DNA from 3 places in the Nitrospirillum amazonense genome. Region 1 is predicted to be linked to each of the others. Evidence: riboswitches for the same ligand, from Rfam matches in the RefSeq annotation. Region 1 holds a riboswitch; each other region holds the start of a gene.
What was found. A riboswitch is a leader RNA that binds a small molecule or an ion and turns the genes downstream of it on or off. The one in region 1 is predicted to bind cobalamin.
Positions count from the first base shown of each region.

Region 1 (9,557 bases):
CGGCCATGGCCGGGACCAGGGTCCGCGACAGCACGTAGCTCATCAGCATGGAGGAGATGACGGCCAGCGCCAGGGGCGAGAACAGGTACTTGGCGATACCGTGCAGGAAGAAGATGGGCACGAACACGATGCAGATGCACAGCGTCGAAACCAGGGCCGGGAAGGCCACCTCGTCCGAGCCTTCCAGGATGGCCTGGCGCAGCGGCTTGCCCATGCCGATGTGGCGGTGGATGTTCTCGATGGCCACGGTGCCGTCGTCCACCAGGATGCCGATGGCCAGCGCCAGGCCGCCCAGGGTCATCACGTTCAGGGTGTGGCCGGCCATGGAAAGCACGGCCACGGCCGTCAGAATGGACAGCGGGATGGAGGTCAGCACGATGGCCGTGCTGCGCCAACCACCCAGGAACAGCAGGATCAGGATGGCCACCAGGGCGCCGACGATCAAGCCCTCGTGCTGGATGCCTTCCATGGCGTGCTTGATGAAGGTGGTCTGGTCGAACAGCGGCTGGATGCGCATGCCCTCGGGCGCCGCCTTGCGGATCTCCGGCAGCCGGCGCATGACCTCGTCCACCACCGCCAGGGTGCTGGCGCCACCCAGCTTCATGATGGTCAACAGCACGGCGGGCTGGCCGTCGGCGTGCACCACGTTGGTCTGCACGGCGGCGCCGTCGCGGACATTGGCCACGTCGCGCATGAACACGGTGCGGCCGTTCACGTCGCGCAAGGGGATGTCGTTGAAGGTATCGACGGCGATGGGCGAGCTGTTCAGGCCCACCTGGTATTCGGTGTCGCCGATCTTGGCGGTACCGGACGGCAGATTCAGGTTCTGGGCGGTGATGGCCTTGTTGACGTCGTTGGGGGTCAGGCCATAGCTGCGCAGCTTGTCCGGGTCGATATCGACCATGATCTGGCGCGCGTTGCCGCCGTAGGGCAGGGGCAGGCGCATGCCGGGGATGTCGCTGATCTGCGACCGGATGGTGATGCGGCCATAGTCGTACAGCTGCGCCTCGGACATGGTGTCGGACGACAGGGCCAGCTGCAGGATGGGCACGGAGGACCGGCTGTACTGCACGATCAGCGGCGGCTGCGTGCCCGTGGGCATGCGCTTCAGGATGGTCTGGCAGATGGCGGAGATCTGCGAGATGGCCAGGTCGATGTTCACGCCCGGCTGGAAGGTGGTGCGGATGATGCCCACGCCGTTGGACGTCTCGGATTCCACCTCCGCCACGTTATCGGCGGTGTTGATGATGGCCAGCTCACCAAAGGCGGTGATCTTGCCCGTCATCTCCTGCGCGTCCAGGCCCGAGTAGCTCCACACCACGGTGACCGTGGGGATCTCCACCTCGGGGAAGATGTCCGTGGGCATCCGGAACAGGCTCAGCACGCCCAGTAGCGTGATCAGGCCCGCCAGCACGGCGAAACTATAGGGACGCCTCAGGGCGTAGGCGACGATCCACATGAGGACGGGGCTCCGGCAATGCGATGCGGAAAAATGCAACGCTACGCCCAGGGGCCGAGGTCGCCCCCCGCCCGGCACAGCCCCAAATAATTAACGCGCTTGACGGTTAAGGGGAACCTACTTCGATACGCAACGGTTCGAATTTAGGCATGCCGCGACCAATCGCCGCCAAATCGGAAAACTGTGGCCTGCGTCACTGCGCCCGTCGGCGGAGGGGAATGTAAAGGTGGCTAACCTTGAATTGCCAAGCTCTCCCTCGGTGCATCCTCGGGGGTTTCCTGACGGCCCACGGCGGGCCGGTCGGGCAGGGATGGCACCCAGCGGACCACGACATACAGGCCGAATCCGCACGCCAGAAGCGGCTTGAACCACGTGGTGGTGGCCACGTGCAGGCCTCGCGTCCAGACGTGGGTGGTCAGCGCGAAGCACAGCAGCACCAGCATCCAGCCCAGCGCCCGGTTGCGGCGGACATGAAATTCCCAGCCCGCCAGGGCGCCGGCGACCAGCGCCATGTCGCCGAAATGGCCAAGGACCGTACGCGGGTTGAACAGCAGCAGATACGTGACCATCAAGGCCGCCACGGTGGCGGCGGCCTTGGGGGCCGGCAGGCGGCTGACGGTGCCGCGGGCCAGGGTCAGCACGGCGATGCCGGCCAGGGCGCGGATAACGGTCTGGGCCATCAGGTCCAGTGGCAGGCCCAGGGTGGCCAGGCCATTGGCGAAATCGTGCCAGACGCCGCCGCCGGGGTTGGCGCTGCTCATGGTCTTGCGCACGAGCTGGCCATATTCGCCCAGGGCGTAGCCGGGGTCCCAGTGCGTCAGGGGCAGGGCCAGGGCCGCCGTCAGCCACAGCGCCAGGGACAGACGCAGGCGGGGCCACAGGGCGAAGGCCAGCATGACCAGGGCCAGGGCCTGGGGCTTGAACGCGCCGGCCAGTACCAGCAGGAACGCGGCGCGGCGCCACCGGCCTTCCGCCACGTCCGCCAGGCCGGCCAGCATCAGGCCCAGCATCAGGAATTCGGTCTGGGCGCCCCGCAGATCCACCACGCCGATGGGCAGCGCCGCCAGCAGGGCCACGCCGAACAGGCGCTGCCAATCGGTGCCCTGACGTTTCGCCGGCGCCAGCAGGCGGCACAGCCGGGCCACGCCCCACCAGCAGACGGCCAGCAGGCTCAGACGCCACAGCGCATCGCCCAGCAGCGGCGGCAGATAGGCCCACGGGGTGAACAGCACGGCGCTGGATGGCAGGTAAAGGAAGCCGTTGATGCCATCCTCGTAAATCTCAGCGCCCTGCCACCAGGCCCAGGTGGCCTCGGCGTAGATGTGGAATTCAGAAACGAACCGTCCACTAATCACCTGCGCCTCGATCACCACCAGGGCGATCGCCCAAAGGGCGAGGCCGAGCACCAGCGGGCGGGCCAGGGAAGGAAGTGGCGGGCGAACCATGCTGCAGAATAACCTATCTCATAGGTAATAGGCTCTATGGTCTATGCCTACCACCTTTGTGCTCAAGGTCAAGTGCCAAGGCTTGGCCGTTGCATATTTAAGATAAAATGTCGCGACGCCGCCCTTGCCCGGCACGGGCGATTGCCGTAAGGCTGCCATCGCCGACGGTTCCGCAGGTCCGCCTGTGGATGAAAAGGGAACGTGGTGGGGATGCGCGGCATCCGACTCCATGGCTGCCCCCGCAACTGTGAACGGCGAGCGCCGCCCACCCCGCCGCACGGGGAATGGCCACTGGGTTCCCAACGGAACCTGGGAAGGCTGGGCCGGCGCCGTGACCCGTGAGCCAGGAGACCTGCCGCCGGTGGCATTCGCATGGTCGCGGGGGCGGGGTGTCCCGGCGGAACCGGTCAGCGGCGCGGCGGGTCCCAGGGGCCCCGTGGCCGCTCGGTCTCGTCGACAGGTAATCCCCTCCTTCCGGCTGGTCTTGGCCTCTGATACCACGGGTGCATGAGGCCGGTGGGATGGAACTGACTGATGACGCATGAGCACACGGCCGTCCCTGGCGTCACTCTGGTCCTGGGCGGGGCCCGCTCCGGCAAAAGCCGCTTCGCCGAGGGGCTGGTGACCGCCCTGCCCGGGCCCTGGACCTATATCGCCACCGCCCAGGCCTGGGACGACGAGATGCGCGACCGCATCGGCCGCCACCAGGCCGACCGCGTGCCCGGCTGGACGACGGTGGAGGCGCCGCTGGACCTTGCCGGCGCGCTGGCCGCCCCCGGCGACGGGCCGGTCCTGGTCGATTGCCTGACGCTATGGCTGACCAACGTCATGCTGGCCGACCGCGACGTGGTCGCCGCCGTCGCCACGCTGGAGGGGGCGCTGGCCGCCCGTACGGGCGCCACCGTCCTGGTGGGGAATGAGGTAGGCATGGGCATCGTGCCGGAGAACGCGCTGGCCCGCGCCTTCCGCGACCACGCCGGCCGGCTGCACCAGCGCCTGGCGGCCACGGCGTCGCAGGTGTTCCTGACGGTGGCGGGCCTACCCCTGAAAGTGAAATAAGAGCGGAAGGAGGTAGCCATGGCCGATCTTGAGTCCCCGGATGACGAAGGCGCCCGCCATCGCGAGAAGATGCAGAAGCGCAAGGCCGTGCAGGACGCCCGTGTCGCCCAGGCCACCCGGGAGAAGGGCCTGCTGATGGTCCACACGGGCCCCGGCAAGGGCAAGACCACGGCGGCGCTGGGCATGATGCTGCGTACCGCCGGGTATGGCCTGCGCGTGGGTTTCATCCAGTTCGTGAAGGGCAACTGGGCGACGGGCGAGCAGACGGCGCTGACGCGCTTTTCCGACCTGATCGACCACCATGTGATGGGCGAGGGCTTCACCTGGGATACCCAGGACAAGGAGCGGGACATCGCCGCCGCCGTCCGCGCGTGGGAACTGGGCCGCCGCATGCTGGCCGACCCGCAGTACCACCTGGTGGTGCTGGATGAGATCAACATCGTGCTGCGCTACGGCTACCTGGATGTGGCCGATGTTCTGGCCGGGCTGAACGCCCGCCTGCCCGACACCCATGTCCTGGTCACCGGCCGCAACGCCAAGCCCGAGATCATCGAGGCTGCCGACCTGGTGACGGAGTTTCAGGCGGTGAAACATCCTTTCCAGGCCGGCATCAAGGCGCAGCGCGGGATCGACTTCTGATGGCCGACCGCACCGCCGGGGGCGCCCGCGCCCTGATGATCCAGGGCACCGGTTCGGACGTGGGCAAGTCGCTGCTGGTGGCGGCCCTGGCCCGGGCCTATACCCGGCGCGGCCTGCGGGTGCGCCCGTTCAAGCCGCAGAACATGTCCAACAACGCCGCCGTGACACCGGACGGGGGGGAGATCGGCCGCGCCCAGGCGCTGCAGGCCCGCGCCTGCGGTGTCGCGCCCTCGGTGGACATGAACCCGGTGCTGCTGAAGCCGCAGACGGACCTGGGCGCGCAACTGGTGCTGCGCGGCCGCGTGCTGGGCAATGCTCAGGCCTCGGCCTACCAGCGCCGCAAGGGGGAACTGCTGCCGGCCGTGCTGGAAAGCTTCCACCGCCTGCGGGGGGAGTGCGACCTGGTGGTGGTGGAAGGGGCGGGCAGCCCGGCGGAAACCAACCTGCGCGCCGGGGACATTGCCAACATGGGCTTCGCCCGCGCGGCCGGTGTACCGGTGGTATTGGCCGGCGACATCGACCGGGGTGGGGTCATCGCCAGCCTGGTGGGCACCCATCGCGTGCTGGACGTGGAGGATCGCGCCCAGATCCGCGGCTTCCTGATCAACAAGTTCCGCGGTGACGTCCGCTTGTTCGAAAAGGGCGTGACGGAGATCGAGGCCCGCACCAGCTGGCCCTGCTTCGGCGTCATGCCGCACCAGCCGGCGGCAGCCCGCCTGCCGGCCGAGGACGGCATGGACTTGGCCCACTGGGCGAAACGCGCCTCCGGTGGAGCCTTGCGCGTCGCCGTGCCCATGCTGTCGCGCATCGCCAATTTCGACGACCTCGACCCCCTGCGGCTGGAGCCGGGCGTTACGGTGGTGATGGTGCCCCCCGGCCGGCCCCTGCCGGGCGACGCCCACGGCGTCATCCTGCCGGGGTCCAAGGCCACCCTGGCCGACCTGGCCTTCTTCCGCGCGCAGGGGTGGGACATCGACCTGGCGGGCCATGTGCGTCGGGGGGGCTGGGTGCTGGGCCTGTGCGGCGGCTATCAGATGCTGGGCCGGACGGTTGCCGACCCCGACGGCATCGAGGGGCCGCCCGGCATCGCCGCCGGCCTGGGCTACCTGGACGTGGAAACCGTGCTGGCCCCGGCCAAGACCCTGCGCGCGGTGACGGGCCACGACGCCGCCAGCGGGTCGGCCCTCACGGGGTATGAAATGCACCTGGGTGTGACCCAGGGGCCGGACCGCGCCCGGCCGCTGCTGTATCTGGAGGCGGAGGGTGGCGAGGCGGTGGCGGAGGGGGCGGTCAGCCTTGATGGCCGCATCGCCGGCACTTATGTCCACGGCCTGTTCGGCCATGACGCCCAGCGGGCGGCATGGCTGCGGCGATGGAACGTGGCGCCCGGCCTCGATAGTTATGACGGCACGGTGGAGGCGGCGCTCGATGAGTTGGCCGAGGCCGCCGAACGCCACCTGGATCTCGACGCACTATGGGCCATCAGCCGATGACCGCTCCCGACAGGCCGTGCCCCGACTTCGACGCAGACTTCCGGGCCCACTTCCGTGACCTACTGGTCTGGCGGCGCGACGTGCGGCGTTTCCGCACCGATCCGCTGCCCGATGGATTGCTGGAACGGCTGCTCGACCTGGCCTGCCTGGCGCCGTCCGTGGGCCTCAGCCAGCCCTGGCGCTTCGTCCGGGTGGACGATCCCGCCCGCCGCGACGCCGTGCGGATGGAATTCGAGCGCTGCAACGCCGAGGCGCTGGCCGCCCAGGCGCAGGATCGCGCCCGCCTGTACGCCCGCCTGAAGCTGGCGGGCCTGCGCGAGGCGCCCTGCCACCTGGCGGTGTTCGTCGATCCCGACCCGACGCAAGGCGCCGGCCTGGGCCGCCGCACCATGCCCGAGACCCTGGCCTATTCCGCCGTCGCGGCCATCCAGACGCTGTGGCTGGCAGCGCGGGCGGAGGGGATCGGCCTCGGCTGGGTTTCCATCCTGCGGCCAGAGGTGATGAACGGCCTGCTGGCGGTGCCGGCCGAGTGGCGCCTGGTGGGCTATCTTTGCATCGGCTACCCCGCCGAGCCGGACGACGTGCCCGAACTGGAACGCGCCCACTGGGAACAGCGGCATCCACTGTCCGACGTGCTGTTTCAGAGATGAGGGGGATGGCTTTTTTGCCCTCAAATGCCGGGCGGCCGCATCCGCGGGTTTGGCTTCCCCGCATTTCCGTCCTAGCTTATCCAGGCGGCGATCAGCGCCAAGCCCCACAGCAGGGCCAGGCTGCGGCGGTAAAGGCTGAGGCCGGCCTCGATGTCGGCGGCGGTGGCCTCGGCCCGGCCGTCGCCCATCCAGTGGTCGTCCACCCGCACATCGCCATAGGTGCGGGGACCGGCCAGGCGCAGGCCCAGGGCGCCCGCCATGGCGGCCTCCGGCCAGCCGGCGTTGGGGCTGCGGTGATGGCCGGCGTCACGGCGGACGGCAACCAACGCCGCCTTGGCCCCGGCGGGGCCGCGCGTCCAGGCCGCCAGCACCAGCAGCAGGGCCGTCAGGCGCGAGGCCGGCAGGTTCACCACGTCGTCCAGCCGGGCGGCCGCCCAGCCATAGGCCTCATGCCGGGGGGTGCGATGGCCCACCATGCTGTCGGCGGTGTTGATGGCCTTGTACGCCAGCACTCCCGGCAGGCCACCCACCGCCAGCCAGAAGGCCGGCGCCACCACCCCGTCGGAAAAGTTCTCCGCCAGGCTTTCGATGGCGGCGCGGGCCACGCCGGCCTCATCCAGGCTGGCGGGGTTGCGGCCGACGATGTGCGATACCGCCTCCCGCCCGCCCTCCAGCCCGCGCTGGCGCAACGCGCGCGGCACGGCGGCGACGAAGCGGTGCAGGCTGCGCTGGGCCAGCAGGCTGCTGGCCACCAAGCCCATCGCCACGGTTCCCCAAAGGCCACCCAGGCGCGCCAGCAAGGATTGCAGCAGGACGCCGACGGCCAGCGCCACCCCCACCAGCACCAGCTCGGCCAGGATGCCGGCCGCCTTGCGCCAGGCCACCGGCCGTTCGGCCTGGTTCCAGGCGTGGTCCAGCCCGCTGATCAGGGCACCGATCCACACCACCGGATGGCGGATGCGGGCATACAGGGCGTCGGGATAGCCCAGCAGGGCCTCCAGCGCCAAGGCGGCCAGGGCCAGCCAGGGCAGGACGGGGTAAAGGGTGGGGAAGACGCTCATGATGTCTGGGGTTTAGCATGATGACGCCCGAAATCCAGATCCGTCATGGCGGCGACCTGACCCAGGCGGTGTCCCTGTTCCCCGATGCACCCGGCCCCTGGGTCGATCTCAGCACCGGTATCAATCCCTGGCCCTATCCCTTGCCCCCCATCCCGCCCGTCGCCTGGACGGGCTTGCCCACGCGCGGTGACCTGCGGGCGCTGCTGGCGGCGGCGGCCTTGGCTTATGGCGCGCCGGGGCCGGACAGCCTGGTGGCGGCACCGGGATCGGAGCTGCTGATCCAAACCCTGCCGCGTCTGCGCGCCGCCGGGGAGGTGGCCATCGTCGGCCCCACCTATGGCGACCACGCCCGTGCGTGGGCCGCCGCCGGCCATGCCGTGCGTACCGTGACGGCACCTGAGGACGCGGTAGACGCCGCCGACGTGGTGGTGCTGTGCAACCCCAACAACCCCGATGGTCGCGCCTGGGAGGTGGGTGACCTGCTGGATCGGGCCGCCCGTCTGGCTGCGCGCGGCGGCTGGCTGGTGGTGGACGAGGCCTACGCCGACCTGGACCCCACGCGCAGCCTGTGCCCGCACGCGGGTGCGCCGGGGCTGGTCATCCTGCGATCCTTCGGCAAGTTCTTCGGCCTGGGCGGTGTGCGCCTGGGTTTCGTCCTGGCGCCGCCGGCGCTGCTGGACGCGGTGCGCCTGGCGCTGGGGTCCTGGGCCGTCAGCGGCCCCGCGCTGGCGGTGGGCGCGGCGGCACTGGCCGACCTGGGCTGGCAGGCCACCATGCGGCGCCGGCTGAGCGCTGCGGCGGAGGCGCTGGACAATGTGCTGCGGGCCGGGGGCCTGCGCGTTATCGGCGGCACGGCGCTGTATCGGCTGGTGGATGCCGGTGACGCCGCCGCCCTTTGGCGGCACCTGGCCCAGGCCGGCCTGTGGACGCGGCCCTTTCCGGAACACGCTGGCTGCCAGGCCTGGCTGCGCCTGGGCCTGGCAGCGGACGTCGGCGCGCTGGACCGCCTGGCGGCGGCGCTGGCGGCAACCTAAAGGCGCGTGCTCTACCGGTCGAACCAGTATTTGTCCGGCAGGGCGGCCGTCTCCGGCGACTGGACCGGGTTGGGAATGTCGATGCGCCGGCGGGTGTCCAGGTGCGCCTCGGCCAGCAGCTTCCGGATGGCAGGGTGCCCGTTGAAGTATTTCAGGAAGGAGCCATCATCGTAGGCGCGGCGCAGCCCCTCCTCGATGGTCGCGGCCAGGGCCTCGTCCTTCTTGTTGGTGAAGAAATACAGCGGCAGCCGATAGACCAGCAGCAGGCTGTCCTCCACCGCCAAATCCGGGCAGTCGGCGGCATGCGCCGCTAGCTCGGCATAGATTTCACTGGCGCTGCGGGGGAAATAGTCCAGGCGTCCCTGCTGCATGAGGCGGAACAGCAGGTCATAGCGGAAGGTCTCGACCGGCAGCCCGGCTGCCTGGAAGATGTCCACGTCGGTCCAGCCCAGGCCCTGGCCCGCCGTCAGCTGGCGCAGGTCGTCCAGGCTCTGCACGGCGGTGAAACGGGGCTGGTCCTGCCGGCGGATGATGAACAGGCGATAGCCCAGCAGGCCCCGGTAGAGGGGGATACGGATGGGACGCAGCTCGCGCTCCAGTTCCGCGTTGCTGCCCACCCAGGCAAGGTTGATGACGGCACCCGTCTTCAGCGCCGCCACGGCCCGGGTGCGTTCCATCAGGGTGTCGCTGGATTGCAGGGTGTAGCGGACGCCCATC
Region 1 is NZ_JARPAF010000001.1:47,550-57,106, forward strand. Features, by position in the region: gene P5F91_RS00205 (efflux RND transporter permease subunit) at 1-1,459, opposite strand, end outside; gene P5F91_RS00210 (glycosyltransferase 87 family protein) at 1,690-2,904, opposite strand; cobalamin riboswitch at 3,053-3,278, shown strand; gene cobU (bifunctional adenosylcobinamide kinase/adenosylcobinamide-phosphate guanylyltransferase) at 3,439-3,963, shown strand; gene cobO (cob(I)yrinic acid a,c-diamide adenosyltransferase) at 3,982-4,602, shown strand; gene P5F91_RS00225 (cobyric acid synthase) at 4,602-6,095, shown strand; gene bluB (5,6-dimethylbenzimidazole synthase) at 6,092-6,745, shown strand; gene cbiB (adenosylcobinamide-phosphate synthase CbiB) at 6,817-7,806, opposite strand; gene cobD (threonine-phosphate decarboxylase CobD) at 7,824-8,840, shown strand; gene P5F91_RS00245 (substrate-binding periplasmic protein) at 8,852-9,557, opposite strand, start outside.

Region 2 (9,557 bases), on a different contig from region 1:
GCGGCACGCTGCGCACCGGCCTGCCCTGGCAAGCCGTTCACGACGGCGAGCGCCTGGCCCACGCGCCCCTGCGCCTGTCGGTCCTGGTGGAGGCGCCCCGGCACGCCATCGCCGAGGTGCTGGCCCGCCACGAGGAGGTGCGGGCGCTGTTCGACAACGGCTGGCTGACCCTGTTCGCCCTGGAACGCGGGCGTATCACCGCGCGCTGGCATCGCGGCAGCGGCTGGGACGAGGCCGGGCTGGCCCGCGCCGCCTAAGGCGGTCGTTCCGCCGCCCGCCTCACGCCAGGCGCAACACCATGGCGCCCACGGCGATGAGGCAAGCGGCGGCCAGGCGGCGAGGGCCCACCCGCTCCTTCAGCACCAGGCCGGCGATGGCGGTGCCGAACAGGATGGAGCTTTCGCGCAGGGCAGCGATGACGGCCACCGGGGCCACCGTCATCGCCCACAGGGCCAGGCCATAGGAGATCAGGGTGCCGGCGCCGCCCACCAGACCCCGCGGCCATTGGCGGATGACGTGCTGCAGGAATGTCCGGCGCCGGGCCAGCAACGCCCAAGCCACCAGCGGCACGCCGTTGAGCAGCACACCCCACAGCACATAAGACGCGGGCGCGCCCGACAGGCGGACGCCGTGGCCGTCAACCAGGGTGTAACCGGCGATAACCACGGCGGTCAGCAGTGCCAGGCGGGTGCCGGTGGTGCCGCCGCCCGGCCCACCGCGCCGGCCCACCCACGCCATGCTGAGAATGCCGGCGCAGATCACACCGACCCCCAGCAGGGCGTGAAGGGACAGCGCCTCATGCAGCCACAGCCCGCTGACCAGCGCCACCAGCAGCGGCGCCGTCCCCCGCATCAGGGGATAGGTCTGGCTCATGTCCGCGACATGATAGGCGCGGGCAACCAGGGTCAGGTAAAGGATCTGCAGGACGCTGGACGTCACCAGATAGGGCCAGCTGGCCGCCGCCGGCAGGGGCAGGAAGGGCAGCGTCACGATGGCGATGAGGGCCGCGCCGCCCGCCACCAGGACGGCCGCCATCAGCTTGTCCCCCGCCCCCTTCACCAGGGCGTTCCAGGTGGCATGCAGCAGGGCCGCGAACAGGACGATGGCGAAGACGGCGATGGACATGGGGGCGATTCTGGTAGGGGACTTCCTTCTTACGAGGTGCGGCGTACCGCTGTCATCGCCGGCCCCCGTATGGCTGCCTTCCAATTGTCGGCCCGGCTGGTGACCCCTTACACGCTGTGACATAAGGTGATTGTGGATTTGTACGTTTAAGTGGATGAAAGGCCGGGAGAGGATGATGTCTGGGGATGATGACAACGGCGGCGGGGCGAACGCCACACCTGAGACTTCAGCGGACGCCTATGCCGGATTCTGGCGCCGGCTTTTTGCTTTCCTAGCGGATACCGTAGTGCTGATGGTTGCAGGCTATGCACTGGGCACGCTGTTCTTCGACCAGATGGCAGCCTTGGGCATCGCCGGCCGGATGGTCGGCTGGGGCCTGGCCATTCTCTATTTCGGCGTGCAGAACAGCCGCATAGCTAAGGGCCAGACCTTGGGCAAGCGTCTGCTGAAGGTGCGGGTGACAGGGATAGATGGCCACCTGCTGGACCCAGGCACAGCGCTGGTGCGGGCGGCGGTTCTGACCGCCCCTTGGTTCCTGAACGTCTACGCCCTGGCGGCCCTGTCCAACGACCGATCGGCCCAGATCCTGGGATGGGCCATCGGCCTGGTCCTCCTGGCCAGCGGCATGACGACCTTCTACCTGTTCCTGTTCAACCGGCCCAGCCGCCGCAGCCTGCATGACCTGCTGTGTGGGTCCTGCACGGTGACGGCGGCGTCGGCCTCAGTCCCAGCAAATCTCACTTGGCCCAGCCGCCGCGTCCTGATGGGACTGGCCGTCCCAGCAGCCTTGCTGGCGGCGACACCGGTGGTGTTCGTACGCTTTTTCGGCCCCACCCTACTGCCCATCTACGCCGCAGTTGATTCCCTGTCAGAGGTCATGACCGTGGGCGTCACGCAGCAAAAAACAATGCGGGTAGTGAATGTTTCCGGCAGCGCGGCACCTGCCTTGCCATCGGAATTCGTGGCCGTCAGCGCCCGCTTGCGCATACCGGTGCCAGCCCAAGACCAGCGCCGCGAACTGGCCCATGTCGCCGCCGCCGTGCTGAAGGCGGGGACCCTGGCTCCCACCACTCACTTGGTGGTGAGCATCAGCTATGGTTTCGACCTTGGCTTCGCCAGTTCGTACCGAGGCTATGGGGACGGCGGACCGGTGGCCGCCTGGAAAACCCTCATCGACCAGATGGCGGCTACGGGCCAAAACTGATCAGAACAGCGCCGGCCGATCACCCCGGCGCAGGGCCTGAAGGTCGCGGGACTGCGCCCGTTCGCACAGCCAGCCAAAGCCAAGTCCCAGCGCCGCCCACAGGGCGGCATGGATGCCCCAGGAGGCGATGCGGAAACGCCACAGCAGCTGGGCCGGGAATGTCTCCGGCACCTCGTTCACCTCGGGCAGGGCATAGCCCGCCGCGATCATGACCGCCAGGAACAGGGCGCCGCCGGCGAGGCCGGCGTTCCAGATGCCCCAGCGGGCGGCCAACCGGCGGGCCGTGACCACGGCCGCCGCCATGGCGGCGACGGACAGGATCAGCAGGATGAAGAACAGGGCGGTGCGCTGCTGGATGGAGTCAGGATTGCCCACCGCCGGGGGGTTGGCCGGATACTTGAAGGCCGGCACCAGAACCACGGCCAGGAAACCCAGGAGTGCCAGAATGGCGGCCAGGCCACGCGGCCCCAGGGTGCCCATGCGGCCCTGGGCGTAGGCATAGGTCAGGGCGAACATGCCACCCACGGCGGCGCCATAGACCAGCAGACCGGTCAGCAGGCCCCAGCCGCCCTGCGTGCCACGGCTGAACAGCTCTTCCTCCTCATCCGCCGCCTGGGCGTCATGATGATGATGGCTGTGCCCCGCCTCAACGGTGTCAGGGCTGGCGGCCGCGTCATGATGCTCATGCTCCCCCGTCGCCTGGGCCGCCTCGAAGGCGATGGCGCGTTCGACCGGCGGCTCACCGATCAGCGTGGCCACGCCGAAGGCAAGCAAACCCGCCAGGATGCCGATGAGCATCCCGCGGGCGAGATAAATTCCAACCATGATGGCGAGGGTCCTCCCGCCTCAGTGGCAGGGGAAGCCCAGCAGGTGGCGGGCGTCGTGCACGAACTCATGCACCTCACGGCCCTGGATCAGGGAGGTGGCGCCCTGCTCCGCCCCCACGAAATAGACCATCAGCACCAGCAGCAGCCCGCCGAACACGGCCCAGGGCAGCAGTTCAGCGGCGGAGATCACCGGCAGGGCAACGGCGGGGGTGCCGGAATGGGTGGTGGCGTGGGCCATAAAAAACGCTCCCTGGGATTACGCGTCCCGTATGCGGTCTGTGTCATGCGACGGGGGGTCTGGCTTCCGCACGCCCTGGAAAGGCCTGGGCGTTCGGTTACAGTGGCGCGACCGTGCCGGATTTGCACCGGCTTCCCCCATGCGCGGGCGATCCATTGATGGTAGGGAGGGGCCGTACCGCATTCAAGGACTATCTCCATGACAGCCCCCAATGTCATCGGCCGCCTGACCCTGCTGGCCCACGCCCCCACCCGGGCCCAGCGTGACGCCGTCTTCCCCCGGGCGGACGAAGCGGCAGAGGAAGCCGGCCTGGCCCAAGCCTCCCTGCTGGCGGAGGTGCGCGCCCTGCGTAAGGTGGATCGCCTTTGGACGGCGCCGGAGGTCCGCGCACGGCAGACCGCGGACGCGCTGGCCGGCGCCCTGAGGGTGGAGGCGCATGAGGACACGGCTCTGGCCGACCTGAACGTGGGCGACTGGCAGGGCCGCAGCTTGGCCGACCTGTCGGCCCATGAGGCGGACGCGGTGGGCGCGTGGTTAGGCGATCCGGAGGCCCGCCCCCATGGGGCTGAGTCGCTGGCGCAGCTGCGGGCGCGGGTGGCGCGGTGGCTGGAGCATGGGACGGCGGAGGGGCACACCCTGGCCGTCACCCACCCGGCCGTGATCCGCATGGCGGTGGCCGTCGTGCTGGAGGCGCCGCCGCAGGCCTTCTGGCGCCTGGACATCGCGCCGCTGTCGCTGACCGATCTGCGCTGGCACCGGCACTGGACCGTGCGCGCCGCCGGCGTGGACACGCGGGAGTTCCGTTAGGCGCCCACCAGCCGCGTGAAGTAGGGCAGCACCTGCGCATTGTCGAGGCCCAGCAGGGTGTCGCCGACATACAGCTCCGTCACGCTCCAGCCCGGCACGTCGGTGGGGCGGATTTCCCCCGCCACCCAGCGGCCCTCGTCGCCGGCGATGGCGTCCCGCGTCTCCGCCACCTCCTCCGCCGGGCGGTCGAAGAAGATGTGCAGCATGTTGGTCTGCGGCACGGCGGGGTTCAGGCGGACACCGGGAATGCCGGCCAGGCCTGCCGCCAGATCCAGGGTGCGGCGGTAGCAGGCGTCCATCAGGGCCAGTCGCGTCTCGAACCGCATGGCGGCGGTGGCCACCATAGGGCTCTGCCGGACCAGAGTGCCGCCCAGGCGCCGCTGCCACAGCCGGGCGTTGGCGATGAAATCGGCATCACCGGCCAGCACGGCCCCGGCGACGCCGCCGATGCCCTTGTAGACCGAGACGTAGACCGAGGCGAAGCCGGCGGCGATCTCGGCATAGCTGCGGCCGTAATAGGCGCGGCTTTCCCACAGGCGGGCGCCATCCATGTGCAGCGGCAGCTGGCGCGATCGCGCCAACTCCTTCAGGGCCTGCAGCTCGTCCCAATCCGGCAGCTGGCCGCCGATCTCGCGCAAGGGCAGTTCCACCAGCAGGCAGGCCAACGGCTGGGACACGGCCGCCAGGTCGCGGGCCAGGATGGGCCGGCGGCGATCACCCACCGGCACGCCGTGGAAGTTGAACAGGGCCTGGTAAGCCTCTTCCTCATGCAGGGCGAGGTGGGAGGTGTGGGGCATGCCGAAGCGGGGCACGCCGCTGACCTCGGTCCACAGCCGCATGGCGATCAGCTGGGCCATGACGCCACTGGGCATGAAGGCGGCCGCCTCCTTGCCCAGCAGACCCGCCACCGTGCCCTCGAACGCCATCAGCAGGTCGCCCTGGCCGTACTGGTCATGGGTGACGCCGTTCGCGTCGCACCAGTCGGCCACCGCCCGGAACTCCTCCGCCGGGGTCAGGGCGCGGAATCCGGGGAAGACGACGGGGCAATCCAGGCGCAAACGCTGGCGGTGAGCGGCGAGAGTCCCGGCGGGGGCGGCAGGCATGGGCATACGATCCGGTTTTACGGGAGAACCCGCTGGGGGATGGCCATTAGGACGGAGGGCGCCACCCTGCGATGGCCCCTTCCCCGGCGCAACAGCCAAATCACATGCCCACATTTATGCCACAGCGCAGGCAGGGCAAGGCGTGACGGAACGGCCGTGACAGCGCACCGGGGAAAGGGCAGCCTGTGCCGGGCCCAGTGTGCGGGACCCAGCGGCGTTGACCCCGGCCCTGAGAGGAAACTACCCCATGACCGATCACATCCTGGTCCACCGCATCGCCATCTACGCCCACCACGGCCTAACGGCGGAAGAGGCCAAGCTGGGCCAGCGCTTCTACATCTCGCTGGACTGTACGCTGGACCTGTCGGTGGCGGGCAAGGCCGACGATTGGGATTTGAGCGTGTGTTATGCCAAGCTGACGGCGGCCACCTCTCGTGTCGCCACCGCCCGGCGCTTCATGACCATCGAGGCGGTAGCGGAGGCGGTGGCCGGCACCCTGTTGGATGAATTCCCCCGCATCGACACCATCACGGTGCAGGTGGACAAGCCCTCCGCCCCCGTTCCCGCCATCATCGACGGCGTGTCGGTACGTATCAGCCGAGGGAGAGGATGATCCGCACCGGCATCATCCGCGCGCGAAGGGGCGGACCCGGCGACCCCGCCCTTTCCCTGGCCGCCCCCTTCCCTGACCATGGCGGCGTACAGGCTCAGGCGACGGCCTCCAGCCCTACGTGGCGCTCAGCCCGGCCGTGGACAGCCGCCATCGGCGCGGTGACGGCGGCGCCCCCCTGATAGCCACCGCACTGGCCCCAGCGGTGTACCTGTTGTTCCAACAGCGACAGGGCCAGCGTGGCAGCGTGGGGCAGTTGGCGTCCCAGGCGGGTCACCAGGTCGACGGTCGTGCTGTCGGTGTCGACGTCGCATAACGGCGTTGCCACCAGGCACCCATCCTCAAGATCGGCCAGAACGGCGGCCCGCGGCAGGATGGTGGCGGCGCGGCCGCTGAGCGCCAGTTCGCGCATGGTATGGACGGAATTGGTGGTGATGGTGGCGCGCAGCCAGACCTGGTGGCGCATTTCCGCCGCCGACAGCAGTTGGCGGATGCGGGTGTCACGCGGCGACAGGCACAGATCGTGGGCAGACAGATCCTGCAGGGTCACCGCCCCACGCTTGGCCACGGCGTGATCGGGGCGGCTGACCACCATCAGCGGCTGGCGGGCGGAGGTGCGGACGCGCACCTTGGGATCGCTGGGAATCTGGGCACCGATGGCGATGTGTACCTCGTCATCCACCACCATGCGCACCAGCTCGGCCGTGGAGACGGTGTGCAGTGCCAACTCGACGCCGGGATAGCGGCTTTGGAAGGTCTCCAGCACGCCCTGCACGGCCTGGACGGTGCAGCCCTCGCCCACCGCCAGTTCCACCGTGCCCATACGCATGCCGCGCAAGGCCTCGAGCCGGGCGGTGAAGGCCTCACGGTCGGCCATCTGCGCCTGGTAGTAGTCGAACACCATTTGCCCAGCGGTGGTGAGCTTGACCGACCGGCGGCCGGTCTCCAGCAAGGGCATGCCCATCGCCGCCTCCAGCTGGGCGATCTGCCGGCTGACCGAGGACACCGCCACGTTCATCTTCTGGCTGGCCGCCCGCATCGACCCATGGATGGCGGTGGCGTAGAAGTATTTCATCGCAACGTCTGACATCTCGCGTCCCTCATCTCTGTTCCGGGCCGGCGGTCGGGGAACCGCGGGCCTCGGGTCTGGTGATCACAGGGGGGAATGCCAGAGGTCCGCGACGGACCCCAACCAGGCGGCGGCTTAGCCCCCATTCGCCTTGCAGTGTATGTGCGCCAACCGCATCACTATTGTCCGGACCTGCACCGATTTGGCGTTAAGCCTTGTTAAATGTTGCAGGGCGGCACTTTTTGCGGCGGCCAATATCGCTTCACATCCAGAGACTTAGAAGAATCGTGCGGCTTTTTGTCGATTAATTCTGGACAGATTAGTCCGGAATCACTATCTAGAAGTCATGGCGAGACCCAAGGAATTTGACGGCGAGGCGGCGTTGGGCGCCGCCATCGCCCTTTTCTCCCAACACGGCTTCGAGGGCACCTCGACCGAGGCGTTGCTGCGCGCCATGAAGATCAGCCGGCAGAGCCTGTACGACACCTTCGGTGACAAGCGGCAGCTCTATCTCGCGGCCCTGCGCCGCTACAACCAGGAGAACGTGGCCGATTTCGTCCGCGCCATGATGGCGGCGCCCACGCCCCTGACGGGGGTGGAATACGCCTTCATGGCCTTCATCGCCAAGGCGGTGGCGTCCGACCATCCTAGCTGCCTAGGCGTCAGCGCCATTTGCGAGTTCGGCCGGGCGGACGCGGAGATCGCGTCCATCGGCGACGCCTCGGCCCACACCCTGGCCCAAGCCTTGAAAACCCAGCTGACCGCCGCCCGGGCGGCGGGCGAAATGGGAACGGACGTGGACGTTCCCACGGCCGCCGCCTTCCTGGGCGCCACCCTGGCCGGGCTGAAGGTGTCGGCCCGGGCCGGCGCGGACGCCGACACGCTGCGGCGCGTGGCCCGCCTGGCGCTGAAGAGCCTGAAGTGATCCCTTCCCATCTTTAGGCACCACAAGGCCTCAAGGATCGGGCTTAGCCTGATTTTGGACTGTTACATCTGTAACGATATGGAGATAGACATCATGACCCTTCCCTTCGGCGGGAAGATCGCCCTGGTCACCGGCGGCTCCCGCGGCATTGGCGCCGCCATCGTCCGCCGCTTGGCCCATGACGGCGCCACCGTGGCCTTCACCTACGCTTCATCGGAGGCGCCGGCCGCCGCCTTGGTGGACGAGATCAAGTCGGCGGGCGGCCGGGCCCTGGCCATCCGCGCCGACAGCGCCGACGTGGTCGCCCTGCGCCAGGCGGTGGATGAGGTGGCGCAGTTGCATGGCCGGCTGGACATCCTGGTCAACAACGCCGGCCTGCTAACCCATGGCCTGGTGGACGATTACCCGCTGGAGACCTTCGACCGCATGGTAGCGGTCAATGTCCGCGCCGCCTTCGCGGCGGTGCAGGCTGCCCTGCCCCACATGGGCATGGGCGGGCGCGTCATCACGACCGGCAGCGTGGCGGCCAACCGCACCGCCTTCCCCGGCGCATCGGTCTACAGCATGACCAAGGGGGCAGTGGCGGCGATGACGCGGGGCATGGCCATCGACCTGGCCCCCCGAGGCATCACCGTGAACGCCATCCAACCGGGCCCCACCGCCACCGACATGGTGCCCACCGACCCGGCCGTGTTGACCCGCCTGATGACGCTGATGCCCATCGGCCGCCTGGGCAAGGATAGCGAGATCGCCAGCCTTGTGGCCTATCTGGCGGGGCCGGAGGCGGGCTTCATCACCGGCGCCTGCCTGACCATCGATGGCGGCTACACCGCCTGATGCGGTTGGCGCAACAACGGCAGGGCGGGTTGTGAATGAAACCCGCCCCCCGTTCGCTGCCAAATCCGACGCGTGAGCACCGGGGTTCCCACCCGGGGCTTCCCCCACGCTTTCATGGAGCCCGCACCCATGTCCGACACATTCGAGTCCGGTGGCCCGTCCAAGCCCCACATGACGCATGCCACCGGCGCGCCGGTGGTGGACAACGTGAACATCCAGACCGCTGGACCGCGCGGTCCCGCCCTGCTGCAGGACATCTGGCTGATCGAAAAGCTGGCCCACTTCGACCGTGAGGTCATTCCCGAGCGGCGCATGCACGCGAAGGGGTCGGGCGCTCACGGCACCTTCACCGTCACGCAGGACGTCAGCCGCTATACCAAGGCCAAGATCTTCTCCGAGGTGGGCAAGCAGACGCCCCTGTTCGTCCGCTTCTCCACCGTAGCCGGCGAGCGCGGAGCAGCGGACGCGGAACGCGACATCCGCGGCTTCGCAGTGAAGTTCTATACCGAGGAAGGCAACTGGGACATCGTGGGCAACAACACGCCCGTGTTCTTCTTCCGCGACCCCCTGCGCTTCCCCGACCTGAACCACGCCGTGAAGCGGGACCCGCGCACCGGCATGCGCAGCGCCAACAACAACTGGGACTTCTGGACCCTGCTGCCCGAGGCGCTGCACCAGGTCACCATCGTCATGAGCGAGCGCGGCATTCCCCGCAGCTATCGCCACATGCACGGCTTCGGCAGCCACACCTTCAGCCTGATCAATGCCGCCAATGAGCGGCACTGGGTGAAGTTCCACTTCACCTGCCAGCA
Region 2 is NZ_JARPAF010000003.1:153,523-163,079, reverse strand. Features, by position in the region: gene P5F91_RS19170 (YbcC family protein) at 1-257, shown strand, start outside; gene P5F91_RS19165 (EamA family transporter) at 280-1,125, opposite strand; gene P5F91_RS19160 (RDD family protein) at 1,280-2,329, shown strand; gene P5F91_RS19155 (CbtA family protein) at 2,330-3,154, opposite strand; gene P5F91_RS19150 (CbtB domain-containing protein) at 3,176-3,394, opposite strand; cobalamin riboswitch at 3,427-3,591, opposite strand; gene P5F91_RS19145 (histidine phosphatase family protein) at 3,593-4,201, shown strand; gene P5F91_RS19140 (threonine aldolase family protein) at 4,198-5,304, opposite strand; gene folB (dihydroneopterin aldolase) at 5,552-5,917, shown strand; gene P5F91_RS19130 (LysR family transcriptional regulator) at 6,012-7,004, opposite strand; gene P5F91_RS19125 (TetR/AcrR family transcriptional regulator) at 7,330-7,908, shown strand; gene P5F91_RS19120 (3-oxoacyl-ACP reductase family protein) at 8,002-8,745, shown strand; gene P5F91_RS19115 (catalase) at 8,875-9,557, shown strand, end outside.
Region 2: it holds a riboswitch for cobalamin, as region 1 does, so the genes downstream of both, P5F91_RS19150 (CbtB domain-containing protein) here and cobU (bifunctional adenosylcobinamide kinase/adenosylcobinamide-phosphate guanylyltransferase) in region 1, are expected to answer to the same signal.

Region 3 (9,557 bases), on a different contig from region 1:
GCGCAGTATCCGACGGACATCGTTGTCGGCCTGACGTTTTCTAACGGCGGGTTTGATGAAGCGCAATACTGTATCCATTCTACTCGCGCGCCAGGCGACACCGGCGCTCGGGAAGCTTGGAATTTTAATGGTGTTCTCTGCGAATTGTCCGACCTCGATGGTTTCCATAACGACGATCCCCGGTTGATTAATGTGACGGCCGTGGGCTCAGCCTTCTTTTTGAACGGCCGCCACGGCGTCAACTTATCCGCTGGATCCGGTTTCAAATTGGGGCAGTCCATTTTCAACGCCAACAACCGTGAGAACCGCGGTGGCAGCCATGTCGTCCTTTCCGGCACGGTGACTGATGTCAACCTGGACGGGTGTAGTTTTGTTCGTAACAACGGACGCAACCCGGTGGACTACGACGTCATTCTCGCCGACCAAGCCGACCAGATAAGCGTTCAAACCAGCAAGCATGCCGGTGCCGCCAAGGGAGACATCGATAACCGTACCGGCGGTCGGCATATCGCCCTATCCGCCCTTTATTCGGAACGCGCAGAAAACGCGGGAACCGGTAAGTCGCTGGCCGGAACCACACTGCCGATCGGCGGTTCCCATTTGGCTCCTGGGTCATGCGCCAGCGGCGCTGTAGCCATTCCGGGCGCTCGGACCGACATGACCGCCATCGCTAGCCCTGCAGCGGGCGACGCCGGTGACGGATTCCAGATTCGTGCCTTTGTGTCTGAACCCGGCATGGTAATAGTGAAAGTCTGCGCCCTTACCGAGGCGATACCAGCGACAGTCCGTTACAATGTTCGCGTGCTGGAATAAGCTTTAGGGAATTGATTATCAAACGCCCGAATAAACCTTCCCACGTCCGTCGGCGTGCCTAACAGGCTGTTGAAAAAGCCTGTGGCTGCCTGAGTTTCAGCATGATTATAGGATGGCCCGCCCCTCTCGAAGCGATGGGTTAAGATCGCAGACTGGGCTGCTGCCGGCTTGGATGACACCGGGATAAGCTCGGTTAAGCTACCCCAGCGTTTCGTTCGAAGTCCACCGGGCTGAGGTAGCCCAGGGTCGAATGTCTGCGTGTCGGATTATAGAAGCGTTTGATGTAGTCGAAGACGTCGGCTCTGGCCTGGTTCCTCGACTGATAGACCGCCCTGGCCACCCGTTCGGCTTTGAGTGACGAGAAGAAGCTTTCCATGGCGGCATTTTAGCTTCGCTGGCCCTAACGGGCTCCCATACGTCGCCCGCCCGGCTCATGGAACAGGTGACGCCGTTGTCGGTGAGCAGGCGCTGGAACTGCTGGCTGGTGTATTGGCTGCCCTGGTCGGAATGATGCAGCACCGCCCTGGGTTTTCCCCGTCGCCATAAGGCCATGACCAATGCATCGGCGACCAACTGGGCAGTCATGGTGTCGCTCATCGACCAGCCGACGACGCGGCGGGAATAGAGTCGACCCCGACGCGGTCGATGACGTCATGGCCGTATTTGGCGACGACGTGGAAGAGGTCGTAGACGATCTCGGCTTGTGGACAACGCGCACGCACCTCATTGGCGTAGGCGGCGTTCATGTCCATGGCCACGGCCTTGATGCGGCGGCAGCCTTCCTCCCCCAACAGGTCGAAGAAGGGACGAATGCCTTCGCGCGAACGCTCGCGGCCAACCCACAGCACCCGCCGGGTGCGGGGCTCGATCACCACCGCGGCATAGCGGTGGCCGCGCTGGATGGCGAACTCATCCATCGCCAACACGCTGATCCCGCTGAGGTCTACCGGATCGAGGGATCGTTGCAACGCACGTTTGTCGATCTCCTTGACCGTGTGCCAGTCCAGCCCGAAGAACGCGGCCACCTGCTTCACCGGCAGGGCACGGCAGAGGCGGACCACGCTCTCCGCCAAACGCCGGGTCACCCGGGCATGGCGCTCCAGCCAATCCAGTCGTTCCAGCCGGGGGCCGCACTGCCCGCACAGAACACGCCGGCGCGGCACCGATATCCACGTCGCCGCATCCAAGATCGGAAGGTCCCGGACAACGCGCGTCTCAATGTCGTGAACACGCTCGCTCGCCTGGCCACAACCGTCGCAGATCATCGGCGAACAGGACGGTCGGCCAAGATATATCCAAACCGCCGGCTGCTCACCCGAGCGGCGTTCCACTGTCTCGACCCGGTAGCCTTCCCACCCAACGAGACATGACGTAGCTTCTCTATCGGGCAACGGCGCCCCCCCTGGCAGTCTGTGATGTTTGGCGACTACCAGTCTGTCAGAACGCGCCGTTGTCCGCCTCTACCCGCTAATCCGCGATGAACTTTTTTTCACGCGCTGCCGGGGAAGCCGCCGTGCGAAAATCATTGATCCCTAGCCCTCATGCAGCGCACTGTCGGCCCACCGACGGTGCCCCGGTCGCCGGCCGGATTTCCCACCGGCAGCTGGAGATAATAGGGAATCCGGTTCAAGGCCGGAGCTGCCCCCGCAACTGTGCGCGGTAGGTGCCAATACCCCCGGGCCGATAGGTCCGCGAGGAGCCGCCACTGGCCCGGGCCACCGCCCCGGCCGGGAAGGCAGGAGACGCGCCATGAACCGCAAGCCAGGAGACCTCCCGTCACGAGGTCCACATCTGGTCCGCCGGAGATGGCGGAGAGAGGGAAGTTTCGCCATGGCCCGCCCGCCCCCGCACGCGCGCCTTCCAAACGTCTTCGGCCTAAAACGGCCCCGCCCCGCATCCGCGGCCGCCAATGCGCCTGCCGGGCGCGACCGCCCCCTTTGAAAGCGAGCCCATGCCTACCCCCACCGCCAAAATCCCCGCCACCGTCATCACCGGCTTCCTCGGTGCCGGCAAGACCACGCTGATCCGCGGGCTGCTGCAGAACCCGGGAGGCCGCAAGCTGGCGCTGATCATCAACGAGTTCGGCGACGTCGGTGTGGACGGCGCGGTGCTCAAGGGCTGCGGCGACGCGGCCTGCCCGGAGGATCGAGTGATCGAACTGGCCAACGGCTGCCTGTGCTGCACCGTGGCGGACGATTTCGTGCCGGCGCTGGAAACGCTGCTGAACCGCGCCGATCCGCCGGACCACATTATCATCGAGACCAGCGGCCTGGCCCTGCCCAAGCCGCTGGTGCGCGCCTTCACCTGGCCCGCGGTGCGCTCGCGTGTTACGGTGGACGGCGTGGTGGCGGTGGTGGCGGCCGATGCCGTGGCCGAGGGCCGGTTCGCGCCCGATGCCGAGGCCCTGGCCCGGCAGAAGGCTGCCATGGAGGCCGGCGACGCCACGGTGGAGCACGAAACCCCGGTGCAGGAGGTGTTCGAGGATCAGGTGCTCTGCGCCGACCTGATCCTGGTCAGCAAGACCGACCTGGTGGACGAGGCGGGCCTGGCCGCCGTGGCCGACACGGTGAAGGCCCTGCGGCCCACCGCCCCGCCCCTGGTACGCGTGGCCCATGGCGATGTCGACCCCAATGTGCTGCTGGGCCTGTCGGCTGCGGCCGAAGCGGACCTCGACGCCCGCGTCAGCCACCACGATGGCGAGGAAGACCATGACCACGACGACTTCACCAGCTTCGTGGCCGAATTGCCATCCCAGGCCGATCCGGAGGCCCTGGTCCGCCGGCTGGGCGAGATCACCCAGCGCTTCGGCATACTGCGCCTGAAGGGCTTCATCGATGTGCCGGGCAAGCCCATGCGCCTGCTGGTGCAGGGTGTGGGCCCCCGCATCCAGACCAGCTACGATCGGCTGTGGGGGCCGGACGAGGTACGGCGCAGCCGCCTGGTGGTGATCGGTGAGACGGGCCTGGACAAGGCGGCCATCGAGGCGGCGCTGGCCGCCTGATTGGCCGCGCGGGTGGGGCATGGGCGCAAAGCGGTGCCCTGCCCAATCCCGCTGTTGACCCATCCCGCTGTTGAATTGACGGCGTATAGGGGCTAGAGCGGCATAAAGCTGGCTTTTCGTCTTTCAGTGTCGTCACACGGGTTCCGCCCCTCCCATGCACCTGTTGCCCACCCAGGCCGAGGATCTGCTGGCATCCCCCCAAGCCGAGGATTTGGGGCAGACGCCGGCGGAGTGCGTGTTGCTGTCCTTTTCCGACAGTGACCTGTCGGCGGCGGCCGCCGCCTACCACGCCGTGGGTAATGTTCCCTGGCGGCCCACGCTGCGCCTGGCCAACCTGATGCGCCTGGGGCATCCGCTATCCGTCGATATGTATGTTGAGGCGGTGGTGTCGCGCGCCCGTCTGGTGGTGCTGCGCCTGAACGGTGGCGCCGGCTATTGGCGCTATGGGCTCGAGCAGGTGGCGGAGACCTGCCGGGCCCGGGGCATCGCCCTGGCCGTAGTGCCCGGGGAGGCCAAGGCAGATCCCAGCCTGGAGGCCGCCGGCACCGTGGATCATGCCACCGCCCGCCGCCTGTGGCGCTGCTTCGTGGAGGGCGGGCCGGAGAACACGGTCCGGTTCCTGGCCGAGGCCGCCCAATTGCTGGGACGGCAGCCGCCCGCCGACCTGCTGGCGGGCGAGCCCATGCCTCTGCCCCGCTATGGCCGTCATGAAGGCTGGCGGCCGTCGGCACCCGTCGCGGGACCAGCGGCGGCGCTGGTTTTCTACCGATCGCACTTGCAGGCCGGCAATCTGGCAGCGCTTCACGCCTTGGCCGACGCCCTGGCCCGGCGCGGCCTGGCGCCCCACCTCTATTACGCGGCCAGCCTGAAGGAAGTTCGGGCGGCCCAGTGGCTGGCGGCCGAGCTTAGGGCCTTGCGACCGGCCGTGGTGCTGAACGCCACCGGCTTCTCTGCCCGCCAAGGTACGGAGGACTCCTCCCCCCTCGACGCCGCCGGCGCGCCGGTCCTGCAGGCTGTGCTGTCCACGGGCACGGAGGCGCTGTGGGAAAAGGCACGCGCCGGCCTGGGCCCCGCCGACCTGGCCATGAATGTGGTACTGCCGGAGATGGATGGCCGGCTGCAAGGCCCCGCCATCGCCTTCAAGGCGGCCGCCGACTGGGACGCCGCCCTGGAATACGCCCCGACCTTGAGCCGCCCCCGTGCCGACCGGGTGGACGCGCTGGCCGACAAGGCAGCCGCCTGGGCCCGTCTGGCCGCCACCCCGCGGGCGGGGCGACGCGTGGCCCTGGTGCTGTCCGATTATCCTGCCCGCGGCGGCACCGGCTTGGCGCTGGGCCTGGACACGCCGGCCAGCACCCTGGCGATGCTGGCAGCTCTGGCCGGTGCCGGCTATGGGGTGGCCGAGAGGCCGGCCGACGGCGCCGCCCTGATGGCCGCCCTGCGCCGGGCCCTCGACGGCGGCGCGCCGGGCCTAAGCCTGGTCGATTATGCCCGACTGATGCAGCCCGCGGCCCTGGCCGCCATCACCGCCCGGTGGGGGGCCCCCTCAACCGACCCTCTGGCGCGCGACGGAGCGCTGCGCTTTCGCATCCAGTCCTGCGGCAATGTATTAGTGGCGGTCCAGCCCAGCCGGGGGCATGGCGCTATCGACAGCGCCGCCCACCATGACCCCGATACCCCGCCCAGCCACGGCTATGCCGCCTTTCACCTGTGGCTGCGCCATGTGGTGGATATCCATGCCCTGGTGCAGGTGGGCGCCCATGGCACGCTGGAATGGTTGCCGGGCAAAGCCGTGGCGCTGTCGGCCAACTGCTGGCCGGAGCGGTTGGCCGGCCCCCTGCCCGTCCTCTACCCCTACATCGCCACCAACCCAGGCGAAGGCGTGCAGGCCCGCCGCCGCCTGGGCGCCGTGCTGGTAGGCCACCTGCCGCCGCCGCCCGTGCCGGCGGGGCTGCACGGCGATTTGGCGGCCCTGGAGCAGGCGCTGGACGAATACGCGCAGGCGCAGAGCCTGGACCCGCGCCGCCTGCCCACCCTGCGGGCCCGTATCCGCGACCTGGCCTGGGAGGCCGGCGTCACCCGTGACCTGAACCTGCCGGCCGATCTGGCCACGGGGGACCTTCCCGATGAGGCCCTGGCCCGGCTGGATGCCCATCTTTGCGACATCAAGGAGATGCAGATCCGCGATGGGCTGCATGTCTTCGGGGCGGCGCCGGACGACGGCGCCCAGGCCGCCTTCCTGGCCGCCATGGCGCGTTTCCCCCGCCGTGATCAGCCATCCATGACCGAGGCGCTGGCCCGCGACCTGGGCTTGGCCGGCACGCTGGAGGACCTGTTCACGGCCGACGCCGCGACGCCCTGGCCCCATCCCCTGCCGGCCCTGCTGGCGGAGCGGACGGGCACCGGTCCGTCCATTGGGCGAGTGCGGGCGGCGCTGGATGGCCTGGTGCGGGAGCTGGTGTCAGGCCAGATTGTTCCGAACCCGGAATGGCAAAGGGCCACAGCGGCCCTTACCGCTCTGCGGGCCGAGGTGGCGCCCCCGCTGGCCACCAGCGGTCCAGCGGAGATGGCGGCCCTGCTGGCCGGCCTGGATGGCCGCTTCGTCGCCCCAGGCCCCGGTGGGTCGCCCGCGCGCGGCCGGGCCGACGTGCTGCCTACCGGCCGCAACCTCTACGCCATCGACCCCCGCGCCGTGCCCACACCCAGCGCCTGGGCCCTGGGCTGGAAGGGGGCGGATGCCGTGCTGACGCGCCATCTGCAGGACCAAGGCGACTGGCCGCGCCAACTGGTGGTGGATTGCTGGGGCAGCCCCACCCTGCGCACCGGCGGGGAAGAGCTGGCCCAGGCCCTGGCCCTGATGGGCGTACGTCCCGTGTGGGAGGCCGGCAGCGGCCGGGTGACGGGCGTGGAGGTGTTGCCGGCCACCGTGCTGGGCCGGCCGCGCGTGGATGTGACCCTGCGCATCTCCGGCCTGTTCCGCGACATGTTCCCGGCGCAGCTGGCGCTGTTCGACCAGGCGGCGCGCAAGGTCGCCGGGCTGGAGGAGCCGGGCGCCGTCAATCCCCTGGCAGCGGCCGTGCGCGCCGACCGCGACGCCCTGGTGGCCGGCGGCATGGATAGGGCGGAGGCTGACCGCCGAGCGACCGCCCGCGTCTTCGGCGCCGCCCCTGGCGGCTATGGCACCGGCCTGGCGCAACCGTTGGCCACCGGCGACTGGCAGGCCCGCGACCAGCTGGGCACCGCCTATCTCGACACCGGTTGCCACGCCTATGGCCTGGGCCTGGACGGCGTGGCCCTGCCCGCCCTGTTCCGCCGCCGCGTGGGCCTGGCCGACGCCCTGGTCCATATCCAGGACCAACGCGAAACCGACGTGCTGGACAACGACGGCATGACCCAGTTCGAGGGCGGGTTCGCCGCCGCCGCCGGCCTGCTGGGCAGCGATCCCGTCCTCTATCATGTCGACAGCGCCGAGCCGGAGCGCATCACGCCACGCACCCTGGCGGAGGAGGCCGCCCGCGTGGTGCGCGGCCGCGCCGCCAACCCACGCTGGATCGACGGGCAACGCCGCCATGGCCACAGCGGGGCCGCCAACCTGGCTCGCACGGTGGATGGCGCCGTGGCCCTGGCGGCACTGACGGACGCCGTGCGATCCTACCAGGTGGACAGCCTCTATGATGCCTATGTGGCGGACAGCGAAACCTGGGCCTTCCTGTCGGACAGCAACCCTGACGCCGCCCGGCAAATCTTGGACCGGTTCCAGGAGGCTTTGCAGCGCGGCCTGTGGCATCCCCGACGCAATTCCACGCCCGAGGATCTGACGCGCCTGCGGGAGGAATTGGCATGAGGGCCCCCATCAATCCGCCACGTGTGCGGGGCGCCTGCCCCGGCGCACTGGTGCCCATGGCAGTGGCCGACGGCCTGCTGGTGCGCCTGCGTATTCCCGGCGGCAGGCTGCCGGGGCCGATGGCGGCGGCGATCTGCGGCTTGGCGGAGCGTCACGGCAATGGCCTGGTGGATCTGAGCCAACGGGCCAATCTGCAGATCCGCGGCGTGACCGAAGCGGCACTGCCCGCCCTGACCGACGCCTTGCGCGAACTGGGCTTGGTCAACGGCGATCCGGCGGCGGAGAGGGTGCGCAATGTGCTGTGCAGCCCCACCTGCGGCCTGGACCCGGCGTGCACGCCCGTGCGCCCCCTGGCCCAGGCACTGGACGCCGCCTTGGCCGATAGTCCCGACCTGTGGGCCGCGCTGCCGGCCAAGTTCAGTTTCGTCCTGAACGGGGGCGGCCAAGCGCCCCTGGCCGATACCGTTGCCGATATCCGCTTCGACGCCCTGCCCGACACCGGCCTGTTCCGGGTGGCGGTGGGCGGAGATCAGACCGGCGCCACGCCGCTGGGTGTCTGCACCGCCGACGCGGTGGTGGACACCGCCCTCACCCTGGCCCGCGCCTATGTCCGCCTCTCGAACGGCCGCTACCGGCGCCTGGCCGCCCTGGTGGCGGCGGAGGGCACGGCTGGGCTTGCCACCCTCGTGGCCCTGGCCCCGATGCCCGTCAGCATCGGCCTGCCTGGCCTGAGCCTTGAACAGGTGCTGGGGGCACACACTGGCTGGGTGGGCCTCGGCTTTGCCTTCGGCGGCATGAGCGTTCAATGGCTGGCGCTCGTCGCGCACATGACGCCGGCCCTGCGCCTGACCCCCTGGCGCGCCGTGCTGCTGGAAGGGGACCGCATCGACACCGATGCGGTGCGGGCTCTAGGCGGCATCCTGGCACCCGACGACCCCCGGCTGATGCTGTCGGCCTGCAGTGGTCGCGGAGCCTGTGACTCAGGACTGACGCACGCGCGCGGCGACGCCCTGGCGCTGGCCCGGGTCGCCCCCCGCCTGCTGGCGCGCGGGCACATCCACGTCTCGGCCTGCGCCAAGGGCTGTGCCCATCCGGCACCGGCATTGGTCACCCTGACGGCACGGGGCGATCAGGCCTATGATGTCGGCCTCCTGGCCCCCGCTGGCGGGGCGGCGCAATGGCGTGGCGTGACGCCGGCCCGTGCGACATCGCTGGTGGCGGCGCTGGAAGCTGTCTATACCCACCGGATGCGGACGGATGAGGATCCGGCCGCCTTCATCACCCGCCTGGGCGGGCCGGCCGAAGTGGCCGCCCTGGTCGAGGCCACTGTCGTCGCGTAGAGGAAGCCGCCCCGTGTCCAGTCCCGAGCCCCATAGCCGAGGCGCGCCCCCGCAGTACGATTACATCCGCGATGGCGCCGCCATCTACGCCCGGTCGTTCGCCATCATCCGGGAAGAGGCCAGGCTGGACCATCTGCCTGAGGATCTGCGCGCCGTGGCCGTGCGCATCATCCATGCTGCGGGGCTGGTCGAGACAGCCGAGCACCTGCTGTTCTCATCCGACGTGGGGGCGGCTGCCCGCGCCGCCCTGCGCAACGGCGCGCCCATCCTGTGCGACGCCCAGATGGTGGCGCACGGCGTCACCCGCACCCGCCTCCCCGCCGACAATCCCGTTATCTGCACCCTGACCGACCCCGCCGTGCCCGCCCTAGCGCAGGACCTCGCCACCACCCGCTCCGCCGCGGCTCTGGAACTGTGGCGACCCCATCTGGCGGGCGCGGTGGTTGCCATCGGCAACGCGCCCACCGCTCTGTTCCACCTGCTGGAGATGATCGCAGCCGGCGCCCCACGTCCCGCCGCCATCCTGGGCTTCCCCGTGGGCTTCGTCGGGGCGGCTGAG
Region 3 is NZ_JARPAF010000003.1:198,697-208,253, reverse strand. Features, by position in the region: gene P5F91_RS19370 (glycosyl hydrolase family 28-related protein) at 1-813, shown strand, start outside; partial or broken gene P5F91_RS19365 (IS3 family transposase) at 1,007-1,440, opposite strand; gene P5F91_RS19360 (ISL3 family transposase) at 1,407-2,078, opposite strand; cobalamin riboswitch at 2,382-2,605, shown strand; gene cobW (cobalamin biosynthesis protein CobW) at 2,765-3,814, shown strand; gene cobN (cobaltochelatase subunit CobN) at 3,969-7,658, shown strand; gene cobG (precorrin-3B synthase) at 7,655-8,998, shown strand; gene P5F91_RS19340 (precorrin-8X methylmutase) at 9,012-9,557, shown strand, end outside.
Region 3: it holds a riboswitch for cobalamin, as region 1 does, so the genes downstream of both, cobW (cobalamin biosynthesis protein CobW) here and cobU (bifunctional adenosylcobinamide kinase/adenosylcobinamide-phosphate guanylyltransferase) in region 1, are expected to answer to the same signal.